Regions from separate parts of the Nocardiopsis sp. NPDC055824 genome, predicted to be linked through region 1. Evidence: riboswitches for the same ligand, from Rfam matches in the RefSeq annotation. Region 1 holds a riboswitch; the other holds the start of a gene.

Evidence for each region. Region 1 has a riboswitch for thiamine pyrophosphate ahead of thiO (glycine oxidase ThiO). Riboswitches for the same ligand answer to the same signal wherever they lie in the genome.
Region 2: it holds a riboswitch for thiamine pyrophosphate, as region 1 does, so the genes downstream of both, thiD (bifunctional hydroxymethylpyrimidine kinase/phosphomethylpyrimidine kinase) here and thiO (glycine oxidase ThiO) in region 1, are expected to answer to the same signal.

Annotation. Positions count from the first base shown of each region.
Region 1 covers NZ_JBSHDN010000103.1:2,764-7,442, reverse strand. The annotation lists gene ACWGL3_RS19995 (zinc-binding dehydrogenase) at 139-1,143, shown strand; gene thiE (thiamine phosphate synthase) at 1,280-1,948, opposite strand; gene ACWGL3_RS19985 (Rv2175c family DNA-binding protein) at 2,087-2,464, opposite strand; TPP riboswitch at 2,572-2,685, shown strand; gene thiO (glycine oxidase ThiO) at 2,681-3,922, shown strand; gene thiS (sulfur carrier protein ThiS) at 3,931-4,146, shown strand; gene ACWGL3_RS19970 (thiazole synthase) at 4,149-4,679, shown strand, end outside.
Region 2 covers NZ_JBSHDN010000024.1:9,091-13,769, forward strand. The annotation lists gene ACWGL3_RS08275 (DUF6457 domain-containing protein) at 177-422, shown strand; gene ACWGL3_RS08280 (alanine/glycine:cation symporter family protein) at 659-2,098, shown strand; gene thiD (bifunctional hydroxymethylpyrimidine kinase/phosphomethylpyrimidine kinase) at 2,231-3,037, opposite strand; TPP riboswitch at 3,026-3,123, opposite strand; gene ACWGL3_RS08290 (DedA family protein) at 3,229-3,927, opposite strand; gene ACWGL3_RS08295 (DUF368 domain-containing protein) at 3,924-4,679, opposite strand, start outside.

The sequences.
Region 1 (4,679 bases):
CCACCGCCGCGCCCCGTGCGCGGCGGTTTCGTCGTCCCGGGGACTTCTCCCGCACCTGGACTTGACCTCAATATTAGTTGAGGTACCAGGCTGGGCACCGCCGGCGGAGAGCACGGCGCGACAGCGAGGAGATCCGGTATGCGAGCGGTACGGGTGGACGGGTTCGGCGGCCCCGAGGTCCTGGTGGCCCGGGAGGTGCCCGAACCGGAGCCGGGGCCCGGGCAGGTCGTGGTGGAGGTGGCGGCGTCCAACGTGATGTACCTGGACACGCTGGTCCGCAGCGGATGGGGGCTGGACCACTTCCCGGTGGAGCCCCCGTACGTGCCGGGCGCGGGGGTGGCCGGGACCGTGGTCCGGGTCGGCGAGGGGGTGGCCCCGGAGAGGGTCGGCGCGCTGGTCGTCACCGACACCGGCCGTGCCGCCCCGGAGGGGGGCGAGCCCGTGCCCCCCTTCGGCGGGTACGCCCAGCGGGTCGCCGTCCCGGCGTCGGGACTGGTCGACGTCCCGGAGGGCCTGGCCCCGGAGCAGGCGCTGGCACTCCTGCACGACGGGCCCACCGCCCTCTCGCTGGAGCGCAGCGGCGGGTTCGGCCCGGGCACGTGGGTGCTCGTGCTGGCGGCGACGGGCGGGGCCGGCAGCCTGGCGGTCCAGCTCGCCGCCGCGGCCGGGGCGCGCGTCGTGGGCGCCGCCCGGGGCCCGGAGAAACTGGCCCTCGCCCGTGAGATGGGGGCGGAGGCGGTCGTGGACTACTCCGAGCCCGGATGGGTGGAGCGGGTCCGCGAGGCCACCGGCGGCGCGGGCGCCGACGTGGTCCTGGACGGGAGCGGCGGCGACCTCGGCGAGGCGGCGTTCGGCGCCGTGGCCGACGGCGGACGCTTCCTCTCCTACGGCTCCGCGGGGGGCCGCTTCTCCGAGGTGGACGCCGGGGAGGCGGAGCGCCGCGGGATCGAGGTGTTCGGCCTCTTCGACCTGGAGGACGGGAAGGAGGGTCGGAGCGGCGCCGTGCGCCGGATCCTGGAGATGGCCCGCTCCGGGCGCGTGAGACCGCATGTGGGGCTGACGCTGCCCCTGGAGCGGGCGGAGGAGGCCCACCGGGCGCTGGAGGAGCGCCGGGTCCTGGGCAAGGTGCTCCTCGTGCCGTGAGGCCGGTGGGGCGACCACCGGCCGGGCGCGGGCGGCCGCGCCGTCGGGGACGGGGCCGACTGCGGGGCCGCCCCCTCCCCCGGGGGCGGGGCGGCGTCCTCGCCCTCCCGGGGTCCGGCGGGGCCGGGGGCGCCGCTCAGCCCCCGGTGCGGGCGGTCAGGCGCTCGCGCAGCCCGGCCGCGGCGGCCCGGGGGTCCTCGGCCTCGGTGATCGCGCGCACGACCACGACCCGGCGGGCGCCCGCCTCCACCACCGCGTCGATGTTGGTCGCGTCGATCCCGCCGATGGCGAACCACGGGCGGTCCGTGCCCAGCGCCGCGGCGCGTTCGACCAGGGACAGGCCCGCCGCGGGGCGGCCCGGCTTGGTGGGGGTGGCCCAGGTGGGGCCGACGCAGAAGTAGTCGCTCCCGGCCTCCTCGGCGGAGGAGGAGGCGGCCGCGATGTCGTTGTTGGAGCGGCCGATCACGGGGTCCGCCCCGATGATGTCGCGGGCCATGGGCACCGGCAGGTCGCGCTGGCCCAGGTGCAGGACGTCGGCGCGCACCGCGCGGGCGATGTCCGCGCGGTCGTTCACCGCGAGCAGGGCCCCGTGCCGCTCACAGGCCTCCCGCATGACCTCCAGGGCCGCGATCTCCTCGCGGGCCTCCAGCCCCTTGTCCCGGAGCTGGATGATGTCCACCCCTCCGGCCAGGGCCGCGTCGGTGAACTCGGCGAGATCACCGCGCCCGGTCCGGGCGTCGGTGCACAGGTACAGAAGGGATGCGTCCAGGCGCTTGCGCAGGCTGGTTCCGTGGCTGGTCCTCACCCCGCCCACCCTAGGCCCTCGCCGGCCGGCCCCCGAGGGGAGGCCGCCCGACGGCGCGCCGCGCCCCGGGCCGTGTTCCGCGGATCGTTCCGGGCCCGCGTCCGCCGACGCCCGCCGAGAGCGTCCGCGGACCACGCGCTAGAAGGCCATGCTCTGGGCGCGGCGGCGCACCTCGGTGCCCCGGTTCTCCCGCATCGCCTGGATGGGCGTGCCCGGCAGGGTGTCGTCGGGGGTGAAGAGCCAGCGCAGGGCCTCCTCCGTGGAGAAGCCCGCGTCGGTCAGCAGCACCAGGGTCCCGGGCAGCCCCTTGACGAGGTCGTCGCCGTCGATGAAGGCGGCGGGGACGGACAGCTGCCCTCCGCGGACCACACCCATCATGCGGTTCTCGCGGATCAGGGTCTTGATCCGGTTGGGGCTCACGCCGAGCGGCGCGGCCGCCTCCTTCAGGGTCAGCCACTCGCCGACCAGCGTGTCTATGTCGATGTCGCTTCGTGTCACCCTCCCAATCTGCCACATCCGCACGGGGCCCGGACACCTTCCGGCGCCGCGGGGGCCGGGCGCCGTGGAGATCCCCACCACTGCCACGCATTCCGGGAGGAGGTTCTAGGATGGGGACAGACCTCTGCACATCCCGCGGGAGCCGGGTGGGACCCGGCTGAGAGGGAGGCTGTGAGCCTCCGACCGCACGAACCTGATCCGGGTCATGCCGGCGAAGGGAGTGGGAACAGCGCCGTGCGCACGAAGAACGATCCCCGCCGCGAAACGATTCGTCCTACCGGTGGCGGCCCCGGGGACGCGCCGGAGCGGACCGTCGTCGTGGTCGGCGGCGGCCTCGTGGGGAGGGTCACCGCCTGGCGGGCCGCCCAGGAGGGCCTCCGCGTCACCCTGGTCGAACCCGACCCCGTGACCGGCCCCGCCGGTGCCCGTGCCGCCTCCACCGTCGCGGCGGGCATGCTCACCCCGGCCACCGAGGCCGTGTTCGGCGAGGAGCCCCTCATGGAGTTCGGGGTCCGCTCCGCGGGCATGTACCCCGGGTTCGTCGCCGAGCTGGAGGCCGCCGGCGGGATCCGCGTGGGCTACCGCACCACCGGGACCCTCCTGGTGGCCTTCGACCGCGACGACATGGCCGTCCTCACCGACCTGCACCGGCTCCAGGAGCGCCTGGGCATCGCCACCGAGCGCCTGACGAGCCGCGAGTGCCGCCGGCTGGAGCCGGTGCTCGCCCCGTCCGTGCGCGGCGGCGTGCTCGCTCCCGACGACCACTCCGTCGACCCCCGGCTGCTGCTGCGCGCCCTGGCCGCGGCGGGCGGACGCGCGGGAGTCACCGAGACCGCCGGTCGGGCGGAGGAGGTCACGGCCCCCGGCCCCGGGGGCGCCCGGCTGGGCGTGCGCCTGGACGACGGCCGGGTCCTGCCCGCCCACCAGGTCGTCCTGGCCGCAGGCTGCTGGAGCGACCGCGTCAAGGTGCCCGAACCGGTGGTGCCGCCGCTGCGCCCGGTCAAGGGCCAGCTCCTGCGCGCCCGGGTGCCGGCCGGCGAGCCGCCCCTCGTCGGCCGCACGGTCCGGGGCCTGGTGAGGGGCTTCACCACCTACCTGGTGCCGCGCGCCGACGGAGAGGTGGTCATCGGCGCCACCCAGGAGGAGCTCGGCTACGACACCTCGCTCACCGCCGGGGGCCTCTGGCAGGTCCTGCGGGACGCGCGCGAGCTCGTCCCGGGGGTGACCGAGCTGGAGGTCACCGAGACCTGTGTGGGCCTGCGCCCGGGCTCACCGGACAACGAGCCCCTGCTGGGGCCGACCCGGGTCCCCGGCCTGCACCTGGCCGCGGGGCACTTCAGGCACGGGGTCCTGCTGACCCCGGCCACCGGGGAGGCCATGGCGCGCGCCCTCACCACGGGCGCCCTGCCGGAGTACGCGCGCAGGTTCGCCGCGGACCGGGTGTCCGGCGACGCGCACACGACGACGTGGGAGTAGGAGAGGCAGTGCAACTCATCATCAACGGCGACCTCCGCGAGTTCGCCGACGGCACGACCGTGGAGGCGGTCGTCCGCGACCTGACCGCGCCGGGCGGCGGCACGATCCCCGGCGGGATCGCCGTGGCCGTCAACGACGAGGTGGTGCGCCGGGCCGCGTGGGCGGACGGCGCGCTGGGCGCGGGCGACCGCGTGGACGTCCTCACCGCGGTCCAGGGAGGCTGAGCATGAGCGCACACGGAACCGGAGGCGTCGAGGACCCCCTGGTGATCGCCGGGACCTCCTTCGGCTCGCGGCTGATCACCGGCACCGGCGGGGCGCCCTCCCTGGAGGTCCTGGAGGAGGCCCTGGTGACCTCCGGGACCGAGCTGACCACCGTGGCCATGCGCAGGGTCTCCCCCGGCGCCCAGGGGTCGGTGTGGGACGTGCTGTCCCGCAACAGGATCCGCGCGCTGCCCAACACCGCGGGGTGCTTCACCGCGGCGGACGCGGTGCGCACCGCCCGGCTGGGACGCGAGGCCCTGGGCACGGACTGGGTGAAACTGGAGGTCGTGGCGGACGAGCACACCCTGCTGCCCGACCCGGTGGAGCTCCTGGACGCCGCCGAGCAGCTGGTGGACGAGGGGTTCACCGTCCTGCCCTACACCAACGACGACCCGGTGCTGGCCCGGCGCCTGGAGCAGCTGGGGTGCGCGGCGGTGATGCCGCTGGCCGCGCCGATCGGCTCCGGGCTGGGGATCCGCAACCCGCACAACCTC
Region 2 (4,679 bases), on a different contig from region 1:
ACACTAGGACCGCCGGATGAACCGCGGTCCGGCACGGGGGGAACCCCTCCCGAAGCGCAGGCGTGGGTCGGGCGATCGGACGGTGACCCGCCCGCGCGCGCCTGTGGCCGCCCGGTGACACCAGGGTGGCTATGATCGCCTGACGTGACCGCCATCCCTCTCCTAGGAGTCGCCCGGTGACCCTCGTCGAATGGGCGGAAGCCGTCCGCCGTGAACTGGAACTGACCGGTACGGAGCCCCTGGGCAAGGAGGACGTCGACCGCGTCCTCGACCTCGCCAAGGACGCCGCCCACTCGGTGGCCCGCCCCGCCGCCCCGCTCACCACCTACCTGCTCGGCATCGCCGTGGGCCGGGGCGCCGACCCGGTCCGGGCCGCCGAGGTGCTGAGCAGGCTCGCCCTCTCCCACAAGGACGACTCCTGACCGCTGCACGCCCACACGCGCCTGCGGGGGCCGGAGCGTCCGGAGGGCGGGCGTCCCCCGGCCCCCGGTGAGGAGGCCCCGGGGAGCGGGGGACACGGCTCCGCCGCGTGTTGCCGCGATTTCCCGGCGACACCGCGCGGTGTCCACTACCGTCGGCACGACCCCCCGGACCGCCGGACCCCGCCTCGCCGTGCCGGTGGCGCCGGGCCGACGCGCGCACCGAGACGGAGACCCCCGTGGACCTGCTGCTCGACATGGCCGGAGTACTGAGCGGCATCGTCTGGGGTCCGCTCGTCCTCCTCCCGCTGCTGCTGGTCACCGGGGTCTACCTGACGATCCGGCTGCGGGCGCTCCAGTTCACCCGGCTCGCCCACGCCCTGTGGCTCGCCCTCGTCCGGCGGGAGGAGGTCGGCGAGGACCTGAGGGGCGACATCTCGCACTTCCAGGCCCTCAACACCGCCCTGGCCGCGACGACCGGCGTCGGCAACATCGCCGGGGTGGGCCTGGCCATCGGACTCGGCGGACCGGGAGCCCTCTTCTGGATGTGGGTCACCGGCGTCCTGGGCATGGCCACCAAGTACAGCGAGGCCCTGCTCGGGGTGAAGTACCGGGTCACGGACGAGAGGGGCGAGCAGGCCGGCGGCCCGATGTACTACCTGCGCCGGGGCCTCCCCGGAGGGCTCGGCGTCCTCCTCGGCTGCTCGTTCGCCGTCTTCGGGGCGGTGGCCGCCTTCGGCATCGGCAACGGCACCCAGGCCAACGCCGTGGCCGAGGCGGTCAACGACGCCACCGGCGCCGACCAGCGGGCCGTCGGCGTGGTCCTGATGCTGCTGACCGCCGTGGTCGTCCTCGGCGGCATCAAGGGGATCGGCCGGGTCGCCTCCGCCGTGGTCCCGTTCATGATCATCGGCTTCGTCCTCATGAACCTGCTGGTCCTGGCGGTGCACCACGACCGGATCGGCCCCGCCTTCGCACTGGTCCTCGGCGACGCCTTCACCGGCACCTCCGCGGCGGGCGGGTTCGCGGGCGCCACCCTGATGTACGTCATCCGCCAGGGCGTCTCCCGCGGCATCTTCTCGAACGAGTCCGGCATGGGCACCGGCGCCATCGCCGCCGCCGCGGCCAGGACCGACCAGCCGGTCCGCCAGGCCCTCGTCGCGATGACGCAGACCTTCGTCGACACCGTGATCATGCTGACCCTGACCGCGATGATGATCATCACGACCGGGGTGTGGCAGGACCCCGACGCCGCGGGGGTGGAGGGCAGCGACAAGGGGGTTCTGCTCACCACATCCGCGATGGAGGCCGGCCTCGGCCGGATCAGCCCGGACCTGGCGGGCCTGGGGCCCGTGTTCGTCGCCTGCGCGGTGGTGGTCTTCGCCTACACGACCATCCTCGGCTGGGCCTACTACGGCGAGAGGTGCGTCGTGTACCTGGCGGGGCGCTCGCTCGTCGTGCCCTACCGGCTGCTGTTCATCGCGGTCGTCTACGTCGGCGCCACGGCGCAGATCGACGCGGTGTGGCTGTTCAGCGACATCGCCAACGGCCTCATGGCCCTGCCCAACCTGATCGGGCTGCTCCTGCTGTCCCCGGTGGTCGTCGCGGAGACGAGGAAGTTCTTCGCCCACCCGGACTGGCGGGACCCGGACGCGGTCATGGAGCCCGTACGGGGGTAGCGGCACGACCGGCGGCCCGCCGCGCCCCCGGCCGCCGCGAACGCGGCCGGGCCCGGCGGAGGCGGACGCGCCGCTCCGCCGGGCCCGGTCCCGCGGGGGAGGGCGTCGGTGCCGCCCCCCGGTCGGCGGGTCCTACTTCCACCAGGCGTGGAAGTGGTGCACGGGCCCCTGCCCGCCTCCGGCGTCGATCTCGTCCGCCCGCCGGAGCGCCTCGGTCAGGTAGGCCTTGGCGTCGCCCACGGCGGAGGCCGTGTCCGGCCGCTGCGGAAGCAGGGCCGCGATCGAGGAGGACAGGGTGCACCCCGTGCCGTGCGTGTTGCGGGTGCGGACCCTCGGCGAGCGGAACTCGACCGGGGCGGAGCCCTGGGCCACGAGGATGTCGACGCAGTCCTCTCCGGCCAGGTGGCCTCCCTTGAGCAGGACCGCGCGCGGACCGAACTCCAGCAGCCGGAGGGCCTGCTCGTGCATCGCCGCCAGGTCGGCCGCCTCCGGCTCGCCCAGCAGGTCGGCCGCCTCGGGCAGGTTCGGCGTGACCAGGTCCGCCCGGGGCAGCAGCCGGGTGCGCAGCGCGTCGACGGCGGAGGGCTCCAGCAGGCGGTCGCCGCTCTTGGCCACCATCACCGGGTCCACCACCACGTGGGGCAGTCCGTGGCGCCCGATCGCCTCGGCGACGGCCTCGGTGACCTCGGCCGTGCCGAGCATGCCGACCTTGACCGCGTGCACCGTGGCGTCGGAGAAGAGGGTGTCCATCTGGTGGGCGACGAAATCGGCGGGGATCGGGTGGACCCCGGTGACGCCGCGCGTGGACTGGGCGGTGAGGGCCGCGACCACGGTCATGCCGAAGGCGCCGTGTGCGGAGAAGGCCTTGAGGTCCGCCTGGATCCCGGCGCCCCCGCTGGGGTCGCTGCCGGCGATGGACACGATGTTGTACGCGCTCATGGGCGTTCCTTCGCTAGTACGAACTAGGGCAGGTTCGACGGGTGTGCTCTCAGCCGGTGGACTCACCGGCACCCCGCGCCGTCGGGGCCGCCGCGTGGGCGGCCCCGCTCAGTGTGCGGCCGACCCGAGGGGGTCGGCGTATGTGTTCCGGACGCGCGGGCCCGAGGGGCCCGTACGGCTGCCGGCGCCGTTCAGAGGGTGGGGGCGTTGTCCGCGGACCGGGCCTTGAGCAGCTTGCGGACGCGGACGATGACGAACCACAGGAACAGCAGGGCGATGACGACCAGCACGATGTTGCTGATGAGGCCGCTCCACTGCACCAGGATCGGCTTGATGGCCGGGCCGAAGGCGTAGCCGAGTCCGATCCAGATCGAGTTCCAGACGGCGGAGCCGATCACGGTGTACACGGAGAACTTGAGGATGGGCATCCGCTCGATGCCGGCGGGGACCGAGATGAAGCTGCGCACCAGCGGCACGCACCGGCCCAGGAGCACGGCGAGGCCGCCGAAGCGGGCGAAGAAGCGCTCGGCCTTGTAGAAGTCCTCGACCTCGAGCAGGGGGGTCTTCTCCACCAGCCACTTGGTGCGGTCCCGGCCCAGCAGGGCGCCGATCGCGTAGAAGCCCCAGGCGCCGACCAGGCAGCCGATCGTGGCCCACAGGATGGCGAGCCAGACGTTCATGTGCCCGTCGTAGGCGAGGAAGCCCGCACCGGGCAGGACCGCCTCGCTCGGCATCGGGGGGAAGAAGGTCTCGATGAACAGGGCCACGCCGACGCCGGGCTCGCCCAGGGTCGTCATCAGGCTCAGCACCCAGCCGATGAAGCCCTCGTACTCGTGGACGACCTCGCCTTCCATCGCCAGGTTCGACGCCGTCCACAGATTCGCTGTCATGAGAAGTGGCTTTCCGTTCTTTCCGGTCGGACGCCGGCCGCGACGCGGGCGGCCTCGGCCCGGGAGCGCTTGCGGCGCTCCCAGACGATGGCCGCGGTCACGATCACGAAACCGGCGACGATGAAGACGACTGTCACAGGGACGTCGGTGGGGGTGACGACCTCGCGGGACTCGGTCTGCCACGGCCACAGGGCGCGCAGCGAACCGGCCATGAGGCCGGTGAGTACAACGAGGGTCATGTGGTGGAAGTTCTCCAGGAGGTGCTGGAGCAGCTTCACGAACAGGGACAGGCCGGTGAGCATGCCCAGGGCGAAGACGGCCAGGTAGGCGATGTCCAGGTCGCCGACCGCGCTGATCGTCGGCTCGTAGAGCCCGAGTGTGAGCAGGATGAAGGAGCCGGACAGCCCCGGCAGGACGAGCGCGCAGACGGCCACCGCGGCGGCGAGGAAGACGACCGCCGGGTGGGTCGGCAGGTTGGCGCCCGGCAGCCCGGTGAGCACGAAGGCGGCCACGGCGAACACCAGTGCCACGGCGTAGTGCCCGGCCCTCCAGGGGCGGCCCGCCCCGGAGTAGGGGATCCACAGGCACGCCAGGACGAGGCCGAAGAACAGGGCGTAGGCGTACCGGGTGTAGGCGTCGACGAGCGGCGCCAGGAGGAGGGCGGCCAGGACCAGGAACACGGCCATGCCGACCAGCGCGGGAACCAGGACGCTCCAGTCCACCTGTCGGAACTGCTCCTGCGCGCGGGCCCT